3 regions of the Paenibacillus sp. LT-B23 genome follow, and region 1 is predicted to be linked to each of the others. Evidence: riboswitches for the same ligand, from Rfam matches in the RefSeq annotation. Region 1 holds a riboswitch; each other region holds the start of a gene.
What was found. A riboswitch is a leader RNA that binds a small molecule or an ion and turns the genes downstream of it on or off. The one in region 1 is predicted to bind glycine.
Positions count from the first base shown of each region.

Region 2: another riboswitch for glycine. It lies ahead of ACWXW9_RS17505 (alanine/glycine:cation symporter family protein); the one in region 1 lies ahead of sdaAB (L-serine ammonia-lyase, iron-sulfur-dependent subunit beta).
Region 3: another riboswitch for glycine. It lies ahead of gcvT (glycine cleavage system aminomethyltransferase GcvT); the one in region 1 lies ahead of sdaAB (L-serine ammonia-lyase, iron-sulfur-dependent subunit beta).

Region 1 covers NZ_JBSQBM010000009.1:17,319-24,387, forward strand. The annotation lists gene ACWXW9_RS12695 (serine hydrolase domain-containing protein) at 1-452, shown strand, start outside; gene ACWXW9_RS12700 (Ig-like domain-containing protein) at 625-2,961, shown strand; gene sdaAA (L-serine ammonia-lyase, iron-sulfur-dependent, subunit alpha) at 3,336-4,235, opposite strand; gene sdaAB (L-serine ammonia-lyase, iron-sulfur-dependent subunit beta) at 4,225-4,914, opposite strand; glycine riboswitch at 5,124-5,236, opposite strand; gene ACWXW9_RS12715 (DUF6359 domain-containing protein) at 5,450-7,054, shown strand.
Region 2 covers NZ_JBSQBM010000013.1:116,641-123,709, reverse strand. The annotation lists gene ACWXW9_RS17525 (PTS transporter subunit EIIC) at 1-1,192, shown strand, start outside; gene ACWXW9_RS17520 (hypothetical protein) at 1,373-1,636, opposite strand; gene ACWXW9_RS17515 (hypothetical protein) at 1,642-2,040, opposite strand; partial or broken gene ACWXW9_RS17510 (carbohydrate ABC transporter permease) at 2,107-2,265, shown strand; gene ACWXW9_RS17505 (alanine/glycine:cation symporter family protein) at 2,418-3,836, opposite strand; glycine riboswitch at 3,996-4,090, opposite strand; glycine riboswitch at 4,108-4,184, opposite strand; gene ACWXW9_RS17500 (glycoside hydrolase family 1 protein) at 4,376-5,833, opposite strand; gene ACWXW9_RS17495 (glycoside hydrolase family 1 protein) at 5,932-7,069, opposite strand, start outside.
Region 3 covers NZ_JBSQBM010000007.1:158,256-165,324, reverse strand. The annotation lists gene ACWXW9_RS11115 (PTS mannitol transporter subunit IIBC) at 1-1,450, opposite strand, end outside; gene gcvH (glycine cleavage system protein GcvH) at 1,966-2,361, opposite strand; glycine riboswitch at 2,662-2,853, shown strand; glycine riboswitch at 2,854-2,950, shown strand; gene gcvT (glycine cleavage system aminomethyltransferase GcvT) at 3,030-4,130, shown strand; gene gcvPA (aminomethyl-transferring glycine dehydrogenase subunit GcvPA) at 4,261-5,616, shown strand; gene gcvPB (aminomethyl-transferring glycine dehydrogenase subunit GcvPB) at 5,613-7,069, shown strand, end outside.

The DNA.
Region 1 (7,069 bases):
TTGAAAAAATTGAGGGCTTCTTGGATGAGCATCATCAGCCAGACGCTGTATATGAAAGTGGAGGGGCAGGTTTGTATTCGACAGTTAAAGAGTACCTCACATTTTCACAAATGCTATCAAATGGCGGTGCGATGGACGGTGTGAGGCTATTAGGGAGAAAAACAATTGATTTAATGCGCACTAATCATCTGAATACAGCCCAATTATCCGATTTTACGAATTCATATCATACAGGTTATGGTTACGGACTGGGCGTGCGCACGTTAATTGATAAAGCGGCTGGGCATGCAAACAGCTCTATTGGAGAATTTGGCTGGTCGGGAGTAGCAGGTACTTGGGTTTCTATAGATCCAAGCGAGCAGTTCTCGGTCGTTTATATGCATCAGCTATTCCCGAATATGGAAGAATACCATCATTTGAGGCTTCGTGCAGCAGCTTACAGCTGTTTGTAAAAGTGAGGTTATATGTAACGGCTTAATCCTTGTCAGTACCGATTCTAGTTAATAAGGACCAAATTTCCTTTAAAGCCTAAACTATTCTTTTCCACATGTCGACATAAAAAGTAGGTATAAGGATTTTGCGAAATCCTTAATTTTAAGTTTCGAAATGGGAGGGAATTAGATTTTGAAGAATAGATGGTCCGGTTTCTTGGCGTTGGTCATCCTGATCTCAAGTTTTACATCATACGCAGGGTTTGCATCCGCAGCTGATCCGGTGCTTTCCAAGATTGTCCTTTCCTCTAACGAGGTAACTGTGCAGCAGGGAGATATGGCTGCGTTGACGGCTACGGCTATTTATGCCGATGGGACGACTTCAAATGTAACTGTAAGCACGGATTGGAAAAGTGATAATACTGCTATTGCTACGGTATATAACGGTACGGTTTCAGGTAAGGGCGAAGGGGAAGCAACTGTGGTTGCGACCTATAAAGATAAGATACAATCGGTTCAGGTGCATGTAACGAAAAAGGTTAAGGCACTGACATCCAGTGTCCAAAGCCTGAGCTTGCGTTCAAGCGGTACAGGACAGGTCGATCTGACAGCGACTTACAGTGATAACACGACAGCTCAGGTATCGGGTGATGCGACTTGGACTTCGGATAATCAAAAGGTAGCAACCGTTGTTAACGGATTGGTGACCGCTCAGGGAGCAGGTACAGCCAATATTAAAGCCGTATACGGTCAACAGAACGTAACGATTGCTGTACAGGTAGAACAGGTTAAACGTCTGGATGTCAGTTCATCAGAAGTTTCCCTTTTGTTGAAGGATACCGAGAAGGTTAAACTGACGGCGACCTTCCCCGATGGAACGGTGCAGGATGTTACAGAGTCCGCCGATTGGAGCTCAAGCAATGCAGCCGTGGCGGATGTGCTGAAAGGCACGATTACGGGCTACAGCGCGGGTAAAGCGACGATTACTGGTAAATACGGTACGATGTCTGCTACCATTTCGGTGGATGTGGATCAAACGAATAAGCTGAAAGCCAGCGAATCCAATATTTTTCTCCGTTTGGATGAATCCAAAAAAGTACAGGTTTCTGCGGTGTACCCGGATGGAACGGTAACGGATGTCACGGATAAAGCCACATGGTCCACAAGCGACGAAAAAATTGCGACGGTGACCAAAGGAACGATTATGGCGATTGGAGCGGGTTCGGCTACGGTGACCGCGAAGTATGGCGATAAGACGGTTTCGATTAAGGCAGACGTGGAAACGTCCAGATATCTGGATTTGAGCGAGGACAAGCTGAGCCTGAATGCCAAGGAATCCAAGAAGCTCAAGCTAACCGCGACGTACGTAACAGGTACGGAAGAAGATATCACGGATAAGGCAGAATGGAAATCCAGCAATGAAGATATTGCTTTTGTCAGTAAGGGTGAGGTAACGGGCTATAAAACAGGTGAGGCTACGATCACTGCTTCTTATGGCGGCAAAACAGTCACAGCGACGGTATCTGTGAATGTGCCTGGTGATCTGGCATTGTCCTCCAAAACGGCAACGATTGATATTAATGAGGACTATGTTGCGACTCTGACTGCTACCTATGCAGATGGTCGTAAGGAAGATGTTACACAGGATGCAGAATGGACTTCAAGTGCGGAAGATGTTGCTTCGGTATCCAAAGGTACAATTACAGGTAAAGCAGCGGGGAAGGCGGTTGTTACAGCCACTTATAATGGCAAAAAGCTGACCATTAATGTACAAGTCGGTCTCGTAGACCGTTTGGAAACAGACACACGCGTGATTGCGCTTGGTGCCCAGGAAACGAAGCAGTTGAAAGTAACAGGCGTCAAGAGTGGCGGTACAAAAACAGATGTAACCAAGGATGCCACCTGGACTACCAGCAATGTGAAAGTGGTCGAGGTTAGCGAGGGCTTGATCAAAGCGAATGGCAGTGGTAAGGCTACTGTTACAGCTTCTTATGGCAAGCAAAGCATTACATTTACAGTAGAAGTGGATGTGGCGCAACATATTGAGGCGGATGCTATCGCGTTATCGCTTAAATCCGGAGATCAAAAAACCATCGCAATTGTGGTCAAATCCAGTGATGGCAAAGAAAAAGACGTTACGGCCCAAGCTGAATGGAAAACGCTCAATTATAAGGTAGCTACGGTCAAAAAGGGCCAGGTTACCGCAGTAAGCTACGGTAAAACCAATATTCAAGCGAAGTTCGGCGGGAAATATATCACCGTACCGGTGGATGTCGATACGCTTAAATATTTGCAAACTGACGAAGTCTCGCTGAATTTGAAAGTAGGACAGGTAGCTAAAGTTACGGCTACAGCTACGTATAAGGATGAGTCGGAGAAGGATGTATCCAAGCCGGCTGTCTGGTCCTCATCCCGAATTATTGTTGCTACAGTTAAAGACGGCAGCATTAAGGCACAGGGTAAAGGTAAAGCTGTCATTACGGTGAAATATGCAGGTAAAACGACGAAGGTACAGGTGAACGTTCAGTAAGAAAAAAGGGGTGTCCCAAAAGCCATGGAAATGGCAATGGGGCGCTCCTTTGCTTTAGAGAAGGATATTCGTTGGCACTCAGATGGACGCTTCGCGAACGGACCGTTGTTCCAATCGCTGTTGTGACCAGATTTTTTCTATTCCCCTTAGCGGTGAAAATCCGGGCACAAAGGCGACCGCTTCCGCTTTTCCACAATCGTTCCGTCCTCTCCGCTGCTTTAAGCGAAAAAAGCTTCTGTAATCCTTCTAAAATCATAAAAAAACCGTTCTTTGATAAAATGGAAGTGTCGAGCAACCTTTTCACCTTCATGTGGCTGGCCAGACGGCAGCTTCTCTCCCGATCTACATGCGGGAGGAGGTTTACCGCTTAGAAGCTATGACTTATCCTTCTTGGCTGGTATGTTGCGCGTAAGCGACTCCGTCAGACGCTTGCCGGTCGGCGTTTGGGCCAGGCCGCCTTTGGCGGTTTCGCGGTGCTTGGATGGCATCGCGCTGCCGACTTCGAGCATCACGTCGATGACTTCGTCAGACGGGATGGCGCTGCGCACACCCGCCAGAGCCATATCCGCAGCGGCAAGCGCGGTCACGGCTCCCAGCCCGTTGCGCACGATGCACGGAATCTCCACGAGCCCGGCGACGGGGTCGCAAATCAGGCCGAGCGTGTTCTTGAGCGCGAGGCCCACTGCATGAATGGCCTGCTCTGGCGTACCGCCGCGCAGCTCGACCATAGCGCCTGCGGCCATCCCGATGGCTGAGCCAATCTCGGCCTGACAGCCTCCCTCCGCACCGGAGATGAAGGAATTGTTGGCGATGACGTAGCCAATCGCCCCAGCGGCGAACAGTCCGCGCACCATATGCTCGTCATCCCAGCCGAACCGCTCCTGCGCGCTGATGAACACGCCGGGGATGACCCCGCATGAACCCGCGGTAGGCGTGGCAACAATGCGACCCATGGACGCATTGACCTCCGACACGGAGAGGGCGTACGCCATGGCGAGTGCCGAGGCATCGCCAGAGCAGGTTTCCCCTGCACGCAAATATTCCGCCAGGCGTTTGCCGTCGCCGCCCGTCAATCCGCTGCGGGATACAGTGTCCTGTGTTTGCCCGCGATGAACGGCTTCCTTCATGACTTTATAATAATCAGACATTTGGCGGAAGATTTCTTCCTCCGGTGTGTTCGTCTCTTGTACCTGTTCCTTGATCATCAGGCGACCAATCGTAGTGGATTCCTCGGCGCACAAGGCACCTAATTCATGCAGATGGCTAAACCGCATCGGATTCAGCTCCTTTTTTCAAATTAATCATTTTGATTTCATACATATGAGGCAAAGCCCGCAGTTCGGCAATTAATTCAGCAGAAGCGGGGCTATCGGTTTCAATAGCAGTGAGCGCTTCGCCATCCCGGCCTTTGCGATCCACGTGCATGTAGGCAATGTTAATGTCAGCCGCACCCAGCGCCGAAGTCACCGCGCCCAATGTTCCGGGCTTATCCGAGTGAAGAAGCACCAGCGTAGGCAGCTCTCCAGTCAGATTGACCCGGAACTCGTTAAGCTGCTGGACATGAATGTTTCCGCCGCCGATGGAGGAGCCTAGCAGCGTGCGCTGGTCTTCACCTTTCCATAGCTCGAAGCGGACCGTGTTCGGATGGGGGGCGGGCAGTCCGCTGACAGCGAACTCTACTTCCATCCCGGCCTGCTCTGCACATTGCTCCGCATCCGGAATCCGGTAGTCGTCTGTATCGTAATTCAGCAGTCCGGCAATGAGTGCCAGGTCTGTGCCGTGTCCCTTGTACGTATCGGCAAATGAGCCGTACAGCGTCAGGCGGGCACGGTCAGGTTGCGCACCGAGCCAGTGCCTGGCAACACGTGCGAGCCGCACCGCGCCAGCGGTATGTGAGCTGGAGGGTCCGGTCATAGCCGGACCGATAATGGAAAATACATCTTTGAAACGCATGGTGTGGCCCCCTGTATGTTTGAATACCATAGTATATGGTGCTGCCGCGCTTTTGCACGGGTGTGACGGTTTCTAATGCTGACGCAGCATGTAAGCACAAAAAAGGACAGGATAAGGAAATTTCCCTTATCTCTGTCCTCGTTACCTGAGAGTTTCGTGCGGTGTATACCGCCTTACCCCTTGGGTGGCTTGCGCTCTCTCCAGAGTTGCGTCAGATGACGATACATGGACCTGAGAGATTATCCGCCAGCCGGGTGCTGACGTCTTGCTCCTTCGGTGCTGCCGGATGTGATTCCCGGACAGGCTCTCCCGTCATCTTCATTCGCGTATACCGTTCAACAATTCCTCCTAAGCGTAATGTATGCCATGCCCAGTGTCAATCACAGGTTGGAATTTTACAGAATCAGGTACCTTCTCAATAAAAAAGATTAAATTTTACATAATTATGGATGAAAACAGGAAGGAATTAGAAGGTTAATAGCTAATCTGATAGAGGACAAGCTAATTTATGGAATAATGGGAGGGACATTTACGTATGGTAAAAGGTTTCCGGTTCACAGGTTCACGCTTAAAAGGAATGCTGCATCTGGCGGCAATCGTATCACTGCTGGTAGGACTCTTCGTTCCATTCGGCCAGGTCAAGGCAGAGGGCTCGTTGACGGTAGCGGAAGCGCTTCAGCGTCAAAGCAGCGGAGGTACGGTGACGGTAGAAGGCTACGTCGTCGGACATGCCACCGGATCGAAAACAGCTAATTTCTCTGCCCCGTTTGCAAACGATTTTAACGTACTGATTGCGGATCAGGCGAGTGAACGCAATACGTCTAATCTGTTAAATGTACAACTGACATCCGCGTATAGAGGACCATTCGGGCTGTCAGGCCATCCTGAGCTGATCGGCAGTAAAATTCGCGTGACGGGTACGCTCGGTGCCTATAACAATTTTGGCGGCGTGAAAAGCCCAAGCGCTGTGGAGCTGGTAAGCGGAAGCGAGCCTGGAAATCCTGGTGATCCGGGCGAACCTGATCCTGGTACCCCGGGTCAACCCGGTACGACATTACCGGATGGAAAAGGCAAAAAAGTGCTGTTCGATAATACGCACGCACAGACAGCCGGAGCAGCAGATTGGGTTATTGATGGAGCCTTTTCCGATTTTGCGGGCGGACTGCGTAATGCAGGTTTTACCGTGGACCAGTTGGACCGTTCCATTCCTTTTACCTATGGAGAGCAGGCTATAACGTACGACAAGCTGCGTCCATACGATGTGTTCATCATTGGTGAAGCCAATGTTGCCTTTAAGGCATCCGAGCAGGCCGCACTGGTGCAATATGTGAAGAATGGAGGCAGCGTCTTCTTCATTTCTGACCACTATAACGCTGACCGGAACAAAAACCGTTGGGATTCCTCCGAGGTTATGAACGGCTACCGCCGTGGAGCCTATTCCAATCCGGCCAAAGGCATGACTACAGAAGAAGCTGCATCACCAGCTATGCAGGGATTAACCAGTTCCGACTGGCTGGCGACGAACTTTGGCGTTCGTTTCCGCTACAATGCACTTGGTGACGTGAACGCTACGGATATCGTAGCGGCAGATCAATCCTTTGGCATTACGAAGGGTGTACGTTCGATTGCAATGCATGCTGGTTCTACACTGGCGATTATTGACCCGACCAAGGCGAAAGGAATCGCTTATATCCCTACAGGCACGAAAAAATGGGGCAATGCCGTGGACCAGGGTGTCTATAACGGCGGGGGTCGTGCTGAAGGACCTTATGCTGCTGTAGCCAAGGTAGGTCAGGGCAAGGCAGCGTTTATCGGAGATTCTTCGCCAGTTGAGGATGCCACGCCGAAATATGTACGTGAGGAAAACGGACAGTCGAAGAAGACGTACGATGGATTCAAGGAAGTGGACGATTCCACCTTCCTGGTACAGACGGTCCAATGGCTCGCATGGAAGCAGGACTATACGAAGCTGTCCGATGTGGCGGGCCTGACGCTGGACCAGCCAACACAGCTACTACCGTTTGAGGAGCCTGCGGCTTCCACGGAACCGCAGCCTGAGCCTTGGGCTGCTCCGGCAGCGGGCTACAAATGGTACGATCCAAGAACGTTCAAATCCGGCTCCTATGGAGCGGCTTCGTAACTAACGAAGAGAGTA
Region 2 (7,069 bases), on a different contig from region 1:
CCGCATTTTGGCGGCAGTACCGGGCATATTTGCATATATCCCGGATGACGTCAAACTGGACATGGGGGTATTGGGTGGTATTTTTATCGGCGGATGGTCTGCTTTTCTGTTCAAAAAATATCACAGCATCCAGCTTCCAGATTGGCTCGGTTTCTTCTCGGGCAAACGTTTCGTCCCTATGATCACGGCCTTCACGACCATGATTCTGGCCATTCTGCTCGGTATGATTTGGAGTCCAATACAAGACGGGATTGCAGCCTTCGGCAACTGGATTGTCGGCTTTGGCGGAATCGGGTCGATGGTATTCATGATCGCTAATCGGCTGCTGATTCCGCTCGGTTTGCATCATGTATTGAACGCTATCGCGTGGTTTCAAATCGGTGACTACACCAATGCGGCAGGCGAGGTCGTTCACGGTGACCTGACGCGTTTCTTCGCAGGCGATAAATCGGCAGGAATGTTTATGTCCGGCTTCTTCCCCATTATGATGTTCGCTCTGCCTGCGGCTGCCCTCGCCTTTATTCATACGGCCAAACCGGAAAAACGTAAAGCGGTCGCTTCCATCTTCATCGGTTCAGCGCTGGCATCGTTCCTGACCGGAATTACCGAGCCCCTCGAATTTTCCTTTATGTTCGTAGCACCGTTGCTTTACGGCATCCATGCACTGCTTACAGGTCTGAGTGGCCTGATCATGTACCTACTGGATGTCAAACTCGGCTTTTCTTTTTCAGCAGGACTCATTGACTATCTGGTCAATATGAAGCTCTCCACCCACCCATGGCGAATGATCCTGGTCGGGCTTGCTTTTGCCGTCATATATTACTTCCTGTTCCGATTCATCATTCTCAAATTCAACCTAAAAACCCCTGGGCGTGAAGACGATGCAGAAGACAGCCTCATGCCTGACACTAACGAACCCAAACCCAATGATAAGGCGGGTGCCACATCCAACAGTCAGTCCAGTCATGCAGGCAAGGTGCTGGCCTATCTCGGCGGTTCGGACAATATCCAAAGCATCGATGCGTGTATCACACGGCTGCGTCTCGTCGTCAAAGACGACAAAGCGGTTAACGACCAAGCTCTCAAGCAGCTCGGAGCGTCGGGAGTCATCAGGCTTGGCAGCGGTACGGTACAGGTTATTTTCGGTACGCGATCCGAAATTCTGAAAGATGAAATACAACGGTTGATGTAGTAAGTTCAGGTTCGATAAGCTCTTGAATTTCTCCGCCGCTTCTTTACACAAAAAGGGTATCTCTTCAATCATCGAGATACCCTTTATGATTGCCGTCAATCTGCCAATAACTTAGATACACCTAAATTATAGTGTCATATACACGATGTTACATGTATTGTTTATTTTTAAGCACTTATCTTAGCGATTGGTGCTGTGCGCTCCTTTCTGTCTCAGAAATACCCCCTCAGCCCACACCTTTAACTGCGCAAAAGCAAAGACGACGCTGAAGGAACATGCTACAGTCGATAGATAAACCAAGAGTAGCCCCACGAAGAAAGGAAGCTGGCCTATCAAGTCACCAAACAAGCGCAGCACGATGACCAGAATGAACACATTCGCTGTAAAGGCTCGATACTCGTAAGTAGATAACCATTTGTAATAGGGAAGTGAACGGGAATTCACGCTAATCAGATGCCTTGCGACGGCTTCAGATAAATCAGATTTCCGAAGGACATATCCTCAAATCCAAAACCGAAAAATTCGTGATTTGTCCAAATGAGAATAAGCAGCATTACCGGAATGAGTATGAACTGAATCCTGCGAAGCACTCCGTCGAACTGTTTCTTATATACCCAAGCGATTCCACCTAGTAAAGCATAAATAAAATAACTAACGAAAAAGCGGTCAAGGTAACGCAGACTAATCGCATATGCTCCTTGGAATACGAAGGTATCGTACATCCATAGCCACTCTCCGAAGATCACGAAGCTCACAATAAGCAGCGGAATGAACCGCTTAGGCTTAGCCAGATATTTGTAGCAGATGAAAATAAGGACTGGCATCAGCAATTGAAATTGCAACATCATCACCGTATACCAAAACTGTGATGATGCATTACCAAGCACAAATGACTCGATGAGTGTCCAGGAAATTGGAATGTGGCGCTCCCTATTCTACATCCTGCGTTCGCATTTCTCGGCGCATTCACCTTCATAGGAGCATCGAATGATTATTTATGGCCGTTAATCGTATTAACCGATGAGCGCAAATTTACGCTCCAAATTACGCTGTCCCAGTTAAACGGTATTTACCAAAGATTAGATTTACTGAGCCAGCTTTATCCTGCTCTATAATGCAAAAAGGGAGTGTTCTCCCAGCCTGTAATGCTGAGGGACACTCCCTTTCGTTATCCTGGCAAATGATCTTGCAGATTCAATATTCTTAAATTCGGATATATCGGACTTTACGAGCTGACTGTTTGTCCTTTTTCTTCTATGTCTATGGCTGCTCCTGCACTGGCACCTGCGAGTATTCCCTTTTTCTTGTTGGGATACAGGGAATCCATATAGGTACGGGTTTCTGCTACTACAATTCCCGACAAGCCAAGCAGTGCAATCAAGTTCGGGAAGGCCATCATTGCGTTAAAAATATCTGCCAGTAACCAGATCGCATCCAGCTTAATAAACGCGCCTCCGGCAACCAGCGCAATGAACAGATAACGGTACGGTTTAATCCATTTGACACCCAGCAAATATTCAACACAGCGTTCTCCGTAGTAGTTCCAGCCAAGCATCGTGGTGAACGCGAACATAATCAGAATGATTGTGAGCAGTTCTGCACCAAGCGGGAATGCGCTGGAGAAAGCTTGCTGCGTCATCAAGCCCGCATCGGTAGGACCGCTCCATACTCCGCTAACCAGCAGCGTTAGCCCGGTCATCACACAAATAATCATCGTATCTATAAACACACCTGTCATGGAAATCAACCCCTGCTCCGCAGGCCATTTGGTTTTGGCGGCTGCGGCTGCAATCGGTGCGCTTCCCAATCCGGCCTCATTGGCAAAAATCCCTCTGGCTACCCCGCTGCGCATCGCCAGCATAATCGTAGCCCCGGCAAATCCACCCGTCGCAGACGTCGTGGAAAATGCCGAATGCAGCACAAGTGCGAGTGCGGCAGGAATCTGATCGGCGAACCGAATCAGTACGATCATACAGATCAACACGTACAAGCCTGTTTTGAAAGGGACCACTTTGGTCGATACCTTGGCAATGCTCTTGAGTCCTCCAATGGTAACGAGTCCCGTAAGGGTAGCAATAATCAATGCCGTTACAATTGGCGGAACACCGAAGCTGTTTTCGGTTGAGGATACAATCGCTTTGACCTGAGGAAATGTTCCAATCCCGAACAGCGCTACCAGCATCCCGGAAAAAGCAAACAGCATCGCCAACGGTTTAAAGCGGCGTCCAAGCCCTTTTTCAATATAATACATCGGGCCGCCGGAAAATTGTCCATTCCGATCCTTCACCCGGTATTTTACTGCAAGCACACCTTCTGCATATTTCGTCGCCATCCCGAAAAAGGCTGCAACAACCATCCAGAACAGAGCACCCGGTCCGCCCAGTTTTATCGCTGTCGCGACGCCGACAATACTTCCTGTACCTACTGTAGCCGCCAGCGCCGTACTCAGGGCCGCAAAGCTGCTGACATCCCCGCTACCTTCATTTGGGGCCTTGCCGATCAGCTTGATCGCCAGAGGCAGGCGGAAAACCTGCAACATTTTCAAACGTATGGTCAGCCACAGACCTGTTCCCATGACGAGAATGATCAGAGGGGCACCCCATATCCAACTGCTAATTGTCTCTAACACATGTACCAAATTCATTTCAACCCGCTCCTCCAGCATATTAAAAAACAAAAAAGAGTCAAATCCGCTGATTCGACTCCTGGAGAGGTTAAAGGCACGAAAAAATACAACCATCTTGTGCAGGATTCAGCCACTAACAGCTCATAAAAAAGCCTAGGGCATACCCTGTCACAGGTTATTCGCGTCTCTGTCCTTTTGCCTGAGAGTTTAAGCAGATGATATCTGCGGTGCACCTTCGGCGCCCAATTAAGGGTCTCTCCAGAGTTCTGTCCGTTTACGGTCCCGCTTGTTGCTGTTATCAGCCCAAGCACCTGAGAGTTTTGCCCCTTCGGTCGGAACTTACGTTCCATCTCCCGCAAACATCAACCAGACATATGAAATTGTTTTTTATTATACAGAAAACTTTCAGCTTTTTACAAGTGAAAAATTTGTGAAGTCGTTTGGTTATCTTAAGATGAGCCTATAAAATAAAGGCGGGCGCAGCCAAATTCATCCTCATGATGTTCTCTGCTGCACCCGCCCCCAGGCCATATTGGGTTATATTCAGTTAGCTTGAATTACAGTTCTTCGCCGTTAGTGGCAATTACATTTTTGTACCAGTCAAAAGAATCCTTCTTGGATCGCTTCAGTGTTCCATTACCGTCATCATCCAGATCAACATAAATAAACCCGTAACGCTTGGACATTTCGGAAGTCGACATACTCACAAGGTCGATAGGTCCCCAGCTAGTGTAACCAATCAGATCCACACCGTCCGCAATCGCTTCCTTCATTTGTGCGATATGCTGGCGCAAATAATCAATGCGATACGTGTCGTGAATGGAGCCGTCTTCTTCCACCTTGTCATATGCACCTAAGCCGTTTTCCACGATGAACAGCGGCTTTTGATAGCGGTCATATAATGTGTTCAGCGTAACACGCAGGCCGATCGGATCAATCTGCCAGCCCCAGTCAGAGGATTGTAAATACGGATTTTTCACGCCGCCAATCAGGTTCCCCGCTGCCTTCTCGCCTTCCGGTCCTGCAGAGACGGTCAAGGTCATGTAATAGCTGAATGAGATGTAATCGACCGTGTTGTTTTTCAGAATTTCGGCATCGCCGGGTTCTGTGTGCAAAACAATATTATTTTCTTCAAAATAACGGTTCATATAATTTGAATATTCCCCACGGGCATGTACATCCGTAAAGAACAGATTCATCTGGTTTTCATGCTGACTTTTCAGCACGTCCTCCGGGTTACACGTATGTGCATAGCTTTCCATACGAGCCAGCATACAGCCGATTTGAGAGCCCGGAATAATCTCATGGCCTCGTTTTGTCGCCAATGCGCTCGCCACAAACTGGTGATGCAGGGCTTGATAGATCGCTTGTTGCTTGTTATCTACACGGTCAATGACCACACCGCCACCTGTGAACGGACTCATCGTCATCACGTTGATCTCATTAAAAGTCAGCCAGTATTTCACTTTATCTTTATAACGTGTAAATACCGTCTCTGCATAATTTACGTAGTGCTGTATGACTTCGCGACCCAACCAGCCATTATATTTATGTGTCAGACCTAGCGGTGTTTCATAGTGGGACAATGTCACAAGCGGTTCAATGTTATACTTGCGCAGTTCATCGAATACATTGTCATAAAATTGCAGGCCGGCTTCATTCGGCTGTGCATCATCGCCATTCGGGAAAATACGGGACCAGTTAATCGACATACGAAACACTTTAAATCCCATTTCCGCAAACAAAGCGATATCCTCTTTATAATGATGAAAGAAATCTACGCCTTCACGTTTTGGAAAACGCGCGTTTACCTTACCTGCCAAGACATCTTCAAGCCGCTGGGACGAAATGTCCATAGCATGATCGTTTGTTCGTTGATCCTTGGGAATATAAGCTATCACATCCGCACTGGACAGTCCTTTTCCATCTACGTCAAAAGCGCCTTCCAATTGGTTGGCTGCGGTTGCCCCGCCCCACAGGAAATTCTTCGGAAATCCTTTTACAGTCTTGGTCATAATATAAACATCTCTTTTCTTAGTTTATATGTTAATACTTGTGGAGCATTCCCGTCAGGTGTTGCAATGGAAATCCCCCGCTTGCTGTGTTCACAACATTAACGTTTCAGGCTTTGTCCGTTCGTGCTGATGACTTCTTTGTACCAATGGAACGATTTTTTGCGGTATCTTTCCAGTGTGCCTGAACCATCATCATGACGGTCTACGTAAATGAAGCCATAGCGTTTTTTCAGTTCAGCGGTAGATGCGCTCACCAGGTCAATACAGCCCCATGAAGTGTAGCCCATCACTTCTACGCCATCGGCAATGGCTTCGCCTACTTGTACCAAATGGTCGTTCAGGTATTGGATACGATAGTCATCCTCAACTGTCTTTTCTCCTTGCTCGTTCGTGATGAGCTGATCGACAGCGCCCAGACCGTTTTCCACGACAAACAGTGGTTTTTGATAACGGTCATAGAACATATTCATCACATAACGCAGACCTTGCGGGTCAATCTGCCAGCCCCATTCGCTTGCTTTCAGGTACGGGTTGGTCACACGGCCGATCAAATTGCCTTCGCCGCCTTTTTTGGAATTATCGGCTGTTTCGCATGTGCTTACATAGTAGCTGAACGAGATGAAATCCACGGTATGCTTGAGAATTTCTTCATCTCCCGGCTCCATGTGAATCTCGATGCCATTCTCTCTAAAGTAACGCTTCATGTAGCCAGGATAGCTTCCTCTCACATGAACATCGCCAAAGAAGTAGTTCTTTTGCTCATAATCCATCGTTGCGATCACATCGTCCGGGTTGGGAGTCAGTGGATAGGTTGGCATACTGAGCACCATACAGCCGATCTGAGCATTTGGAGCAAGCTCATGGCCAACTTTTACAGCCGTCGCACTAGCTACAAACTCGTGGTGAATGGCTTGATACAGGTCTTGTTTGCTCAGTTCCTTCTTCGGTGTGTAAATACCGCCGCTCATAAAGGGTTCTTCCAAAATCGAATTGATTTCGTTGAAGGTCAGCCAGTATTTTACTTTATCCTTGTAACGTGAAAATACCGTTCTTGCATAACGCTCATAAAAACCCACCAGCTCGCGGTTAACCCATCCATTATAATGCTTGGACAAATGCAGCGGTGTTTCATAATGGGAAATGGTAACGAGCGGCTCAATGCCGTATTTATGGCATTCGTCGAACAGATCATCATAGAATTGCAGACCTTTTTCATTCGGTTCCAGTTCATCACCG
Region 3 (7,069 bases), on a different contig from region 1:
GCGCTTCGTATTCAGGGCTCTTCAGGAAATTGTCAATGGAAATGTGCTCGGCATTCGGAGCTACCGTTTTAGCCCGGTCTGTCAACGTTTTTTGCGTAATGACAATATCTGCATCCTGCGGAATCTCACTGATTGCCGTGTTCGTTACTGTAACGTCCACACCCGCCTGCTTCATTTTTTTGCGTAAAATCGAGGCGCCCATAGCGCTTGAGCCCATACCTGCATCACAGGAAAAGACGATCTTGTTCACATCTGATTTATCCTTGACCGTTTGAACTTCGGCAATCTCCGCAGCACGATCAGCTTCGCGGTTATCTTCCGTTACAGTAGCGTTTTCGCTTGCACCCTTGCTTTGAGTTTTCATATCCTTCATGCGGGATGCCGCTTCCTCAAGATCCTCTTCTTTTTGCTTACCTGTCTTGAGTAACACAGCAGCAACAGCAAACGATACGACCGCAGCAGCGATCACACCGCTCAGCATTGGCAAATATCCACCTTTTGGCGTCATCAGGAAATAAGCAATGATACTGCCCGGTGAAGGAGCTGCAACCAGTCCGGCACCTGTCAGCATGAAACAGAACGTTCCCACCATGCCCCCTGCTATAGCAGCAAGAATCAGAATCGGCTTCATCAAAATATAAGGGAAATAAATTTCATGAATCCCGCCGAAAAAGTGAATGATGACCGCACCGGGAGCCGACGACTTCGCAGAACCTTTACCAAACAGGCAGTAAGCCAGCAAAATACCGAGCCCCGGTCCAGGGTTGGATTCCAGCATGAACAAAACGGATTTGCCTGTTCTTGAAGCTTCCTCCAGCGCAATCGGACTCAATACTCCGTGGTTCAGCGCGTTGTTTAAAAACAATACTTTTCCGGGCTCAATAATGAGATTGACGAGCGGCAACAGCCCTGCGTTCACGAGGAACTGTACCCCTGCTGACAACACTTGACTGATGATTTGTACTACCGGGCCGATTGCCACATGGGCAAGCAACGCTAAAATCGCCCCGATAATCCCTGCCGAGAAGTTATTGACCAGCATTTCAAAGCCTGATTTAACTTTGCCGTCAATCGCTTTGTCGAATTTCTTCAATATCCATGCAGCTAGCGGACCAGCTACCATCGCGCCGAGGAACATCGGAATGTCCGACCCGACAATGACACCCATCGTCATAATGGCCCCGATCACACCTCCGCGCTGTCCGTGAATCATTGTGCCACCCGTATAACCGATCAGCAGCGGCAGCAAATAATTTTTCATCGGATCAACCAGTTGTGCAAACCCCTCATTTGGGAACCATCCGGTCGGAATAAAGAGTGCCGTGATCAATCCCCACGCGATAAAGGCCCCCATATTGGGCATAACCATACCACTGAGAAAACGACCAAAACGCTGTACGGCAACGCGCGCTCCTCCGTTTGAACTGGACTTTGTGTCCACTGTGCTCATATTCATATCCTCCTTATAGGTCAGCATTTTGCATCATTCGATTCCCAACGCTCGAAAGTACAATAGATAGACGAACTAAACCGTTTCGATCTATCTATTGCTAATTTGAAATCGCTCTTGGGATTGCTGCAAAATACTCAGGTAATAAGCATCACTACCTTTTCTTAAAATTCATACTAAATGACAACGCTATCTTCATCAACGAAATGAAAACGTACTTTCGTCATGAACGTTGATGACAACATTTAAATTTAAGATAAACAGGCGCGAAATCATTCTGCATAATTCCTCTTAATATGGCCTGTAACACGAGTATTTAGTCGAAAAACCATCCTGTCATCGGTACAATTTATGTATGAGGTCTATCCTCTAAACAAGAGAAAAGAACGTAATTACGTTTGTAAAAAAAGACAGCAAAAATAGCCGCTATGCCAATTCATCGCGACTATTTTTATACAAAATCGAGCGGACAAACGCCGCCCTTATTCAATTATCCAATCTACATTGCCCCATTATTACTCATTGGCAGTCAACTGCTCGTACTGATCCGCAGACAGCAGCTTGCTTAATGCTTCCTCTACATCTCCTCCAAGCTCCACTTCGATCATCCAGCCTTTTTGGTAGGGCGATTCGTTTACCAGCTCAGGTGTAATTTCCAGCGCTTCATTCACCTTCAACACCGTTCCCGTTACTGGAGCGAACAGGTCGGATACTGTCTTTACCGATTCAATAGTACCAATCTCCGCCCCCTGCTCAATCGCTGCTCCCTCTCCAGGCAGCTCCACAAAAACGATATCGCCCAGTTGATGCTGTGCAAAGTCCGTAATACCGATTCGTACCGTTCCATCCTCTGTGCGCTGAACCCATTCATGTTCTTCCGTGTACCACAATTGCTGCTTCACTTCACTCATCCTGCTCCGCCTCGCTTTCATATGGATTACATCGTTTCGCCTACCCATCTATGACAGGTTAAGATTATGACAACTAGAACTATGATGTCAATAATACTAACAAAAATATTTCACATTACTCCATATATCTTTCTAACTAAAAATACGACAGATTATAACAAACGCTTACATATCCTTATTTATGAATAAAATGTTTTTAATAATGTTTTTCATGACATTTTTGTTGACATTTCGAATAAATTTGCGTATTAATGGGTTATAACAAGTGCTTTTGGAAACACCTAATAATTGTAAACGCGGATGAACGTGGAGGGAGAGACTGCCAACACTCGCATCGCTGTTGCCACCTGTAAAACAAGGCAGCAAGCGAGTCGGATCAAGCTGTAACCAACCGGCAGCACCGGATGACGTATAGCTGATCCAAGGGTAGCGCCGAAGGAGTAAACCTGCACCGCAGGTGAATCTCTCAGGCAAAAGGACCTCTGCCGGACGCATCTCTGGAGAGCATTCGCCATACAGGCGGATCACCCAAGGGGAAACCTGGTACGCACCGGGGTAACTCTCAGGTATCAAGGACAGAGCTGAAAAAAAGTGTGTGGACTGCCGTCCATACGTTTTTTTCGGCCTGTCTTTTTGTTTAGCCGATCACACCGGATAGGAGTGGAAAAATGACTAACTTGCGAAAAACGCCGCTGCATTCATCCTACAGCACACTGTCGGGGGTTCGTTGCATTGATTTTGGCGGCTGGGAGCTGCCTGTACAGTTCAGTGGCATTCAAAAGGAACATGAGGCCGTCCGGCAACGTGCAGGATTATTCGATGTATCGCATATGGGTGAATTCTTGGTCGAGGGCCAGGAAGCCGAAGCATTTCTGCAACAGGTGACGACGAACGATGTCAGTCAGTTGGAGCCAGGTCAAGCCCAATACTCGCTCCTGTGTTACCCGGATGGAGGTGTAGTAGACGACCTGCTTGTTTACTGTAAAGGGCCGGAGCGTTACATGCTCGTTGTGAATGCCTCCAACATTGACAAGGATTGGGATTGGCTGCTTCGTCATGCTCCTGCATCCGTTCATCTGGAAAACGTATCAGATGCGGTAGCACTGCTGGCATTGCAAGGACCTGAAGCTGCTCGTATTGCCGCAGCAATGACAGACACGGACATTACGAAGCTGGCATCCTTCCGATTCAATGAGGATGTGCAATTGTTCGGGGCAAAAGCACTCGTCTCCCGCACCGGTTACACGGGGGAAGATGGTTTTGAATTTTATGTGCCCGCAGCGGATGCACCGGCAGTGTGGGACGGATTGCTTCGCATCGGTGAGCCGTATGGTCTGGTTCCCGCCGGACTTGGAGCCCGGGATACGCTGCGCTTCGAGGCGCGGCTACCGCTGTACGGACAGGAGTTGTCCGCTACCATTTCGCCACTGGAAGCTGGTTTAGGCTTCTTTGTCAAGCTGAATAAGGGAGATTTTATCGGCAGAGAGGCCCTGCAACGTCAGAAAGAACAAGGTATTCCACGCAAGCTGATCGGACTGGAAATGCTTGACCGTGGCATCCCGCGTGCCCATTACCCCGTGTTCGCGGAAGGACAGCAAATTGGCGAGGTCACAACTGGAACCCAGTCGCCCACCTTAAAACGTAATCTGGGTTTGGCTCTGGTGGACAGTCGTTTTAGTTCCCTATCCACGCCGCTGGAGGTCGAGATTCGTGGCAAGCGCCTGCGCGCCGAGGTGGTAGCCACACCCTTTTATAAACGTCCACACTGATTTAAACGCTCGTCTTACTATAACTATCGTGATAAGTTACTAACCGCTGCCCAGTTGGCAATCGTTTATTAATCATTTGTTAATCATTTTACGTTTTTACGATCTTGTTGGTTGAAAGGAGCCAGACCCAATGAAACAGCATCGTTATCTTCCTATGACCGAGCAGGATCAAGCTGAAATGCTGCGCGTGGTCGGCGCATCGTCCATCGACGATTTATTCAGCGATATTCCTGAGGCGATCCGGTATAAGGGGGAGCTGCCCCTGTCTTCTCGGTTAGACGAAAGAGCCTTAACCCGCCACTTATCAGGACTGGCCGGGCAAAATGCCAATACAGACACGCACGCCAGCTTTCTCGGCGCAGGGATTTACGATCATCATATTCCGTCTGTCATCCAGCATATCACTTCGCGCTCGGAATTTTATACGGCCTACACTCCTTATCAGCCGGAGGTAAGCCAGGGCGAGCTGCAAGCCATCTTCGAATTCCAATCGTATATATGCGAATTAACAGGCATGGCTGTAGCCAATGCCAGCATGTATGATGGAGCGACTGCGCTGGCAGAAGCAGGCTCATTAGCTGCCGCTGCCACCCGCCGCAAGCAGCTTATCGTATCGCGGACCGTCCATCCGGAGTCACGTCAGGTGTTGGCCGCCTATGCACGCGGGCTGGATTTGGATGTCGTGGAGATCGACTGTGTAAACGGTATAACCGACGTGAAAGCATTAGCGGCAGCCATATCGGAACAGACGGCGGCTGTTTTGGTCCAAAGCCCTAATTTTTTCGGGGCCGTGGAAAATCTGAAGCCGATGGCTGACCTGGTCCATGCCCACAAGGGTCTTATGGTTGTCAGCGCCAATCCGCTGGCGCTGGGCTTGCTGGAAGCACCTGGTAAGCAGGGCGCGGATATTGTCGTAGGAGACGCGCAGCCGCTCGGCATCTCCTCCTCCCTCGGGGGCCCAACCTGTGGTTACTTTGCCGTTTCTCAGGCGCATATGCGCCGTATCCCCGGACGTATAGTGGGCCAGACCACAGATCGCAACGGTAAACGCGGCTTCGTGCTGACCTTACAGGCACGGGAGCAGCATATCCGCCGGGAAAAGGCCACCTCTAACATATGCTCCAATCAGGCGTTGCTCGCCTTATCCGCCTCTGTGTATTTGTCCGTCATGGGTAGACAGGGCATCGCGGAAGTAGCCGAGCTAAACTTGCACAAAAGCCGTTACGCATTGGAGCAACTACTCGGCTTGAAGGGCGTGACTGCCTCCTTTACTGCACCCACCTTTAACGAGTTTACCCTGCGGTTACCTGAGGGTACCGATATGAATAAACTGCAAGCCGGATTGCTTGCTGCCGGATTTATCGGCGGCTACGATTTGGGCCGGGATTATGAGGAATATGCAGGTCACATGCTGATTGCCGTGACAGAGCAACGAACAAAGGAAGAGATCGATCAATTCGTACACATCTTGGGGGGATTGCTATGACACACACCACCGGACAAGATCAGGGTATACCGAATCCAGAAGTCGAATCCAGTCGAAATCAGATGAAAGAGCATGATCAGGCGCTCATTTTTGAATTGAGCAGACCGGGCCGTATCGCCTATTCCCTGCCCGAATGCGATGTTCCCCGCCGTCCGGTGGCAGAGCTTTTGCCGGATTATGCGCAGCGTAGCGAGCCTGCGGCATTGCCCGAGGTATACGAAGTAGACGTAATTCGACATTATACCGCACTGTCACGGCGCAATTTTGGCGTGGACAACGGATTTTATCCGCTCGGCTCCTGTACGATGAAATACAACCCCAAGGTAAACGAGGATGTCGCCCGTTATGCAGGCTTCGCCAAAATCCATCCGTACCAGCCAGAGGACAGCATCCAGGGAGCCATGGCACTGCTCCATACGCTTCAAAGCGATCTGGCCGCGTTAACCGGCATGGATGCCGTCACCCTTCAGCCCGCCGCGGGCGCCCATGGCGAATGGACCGGGCTGATGATGATCCGCTCCTACCACGAAGCGCGTGGTGAGCGGCGTACCAAGGTGCTCGTGCCGGATTCCTCGCACGGAACGAACCCCGCCAGCGCCGCTGTGGCAGGCTTCGAAACGATCACCCTCCCCTCCACACCGCAGGGGCTGGTGGATCTGGACGCGCTGCGTCAAGCCGTAGGCAATGACACCGCTGCGCTTATGCTGACCAACCCGAACACGCTCGGGCTGTTCGAGAAGCAAATCGCTGACATTGCCGCGATTGTGCATAAAGCAGGTGGCCTGCTCTACTATGACGGCGCGAACTCCAACGCCATTATGGGGATCACCCGCCCCGGGGATATGGGCTTTGACGTGGTGCATCTCAATTTGCACAAAACGATGAGTACCCCACATGGCGGAGGCGGGCCCGGCGCGGGACCTGTCGGGGTAAAGCAACGGCTCATTCCATATTTGCCCAAGCCGCTTGTCGTGCGTGATCCACAGGGAACGTACCACTGGGACCGAGAACAGGGAGATTCTATCGGACGGGTCAAGGCCTTTTACGGCAACTTCGGCATTCTCGTTCGTGCCTATGCCTATATCCGCAGCTATGGTCCTGACGGCTTGAAGCGGGTATCCGAATGTGCCGTACTGAATGCCAATTATATGATGCACCGATTGGCTCCGCATTTTGACATCCCTTATCCGGGGTATTGCAAGCACGAATTTGTGATGTCCGGGCGCGGCTTGAAGAAATTCGGAGTGCGTACGCTTGATGTTGCCAAGCGATTGCTCGATTTCGGCTACCATCCGCCTACGATTTATTTCCCGCTGAATGTAGAGGAATGTATCATGATCGAGCCGACAGAAACGGAAAGCAAGGAGACGCTTGATGCCTTCATCGACACCATGATTCAAATTTCGCGGGAAGCGGAGGAAACGCCTGAATTGGTGCTAAATGCTCCATATAC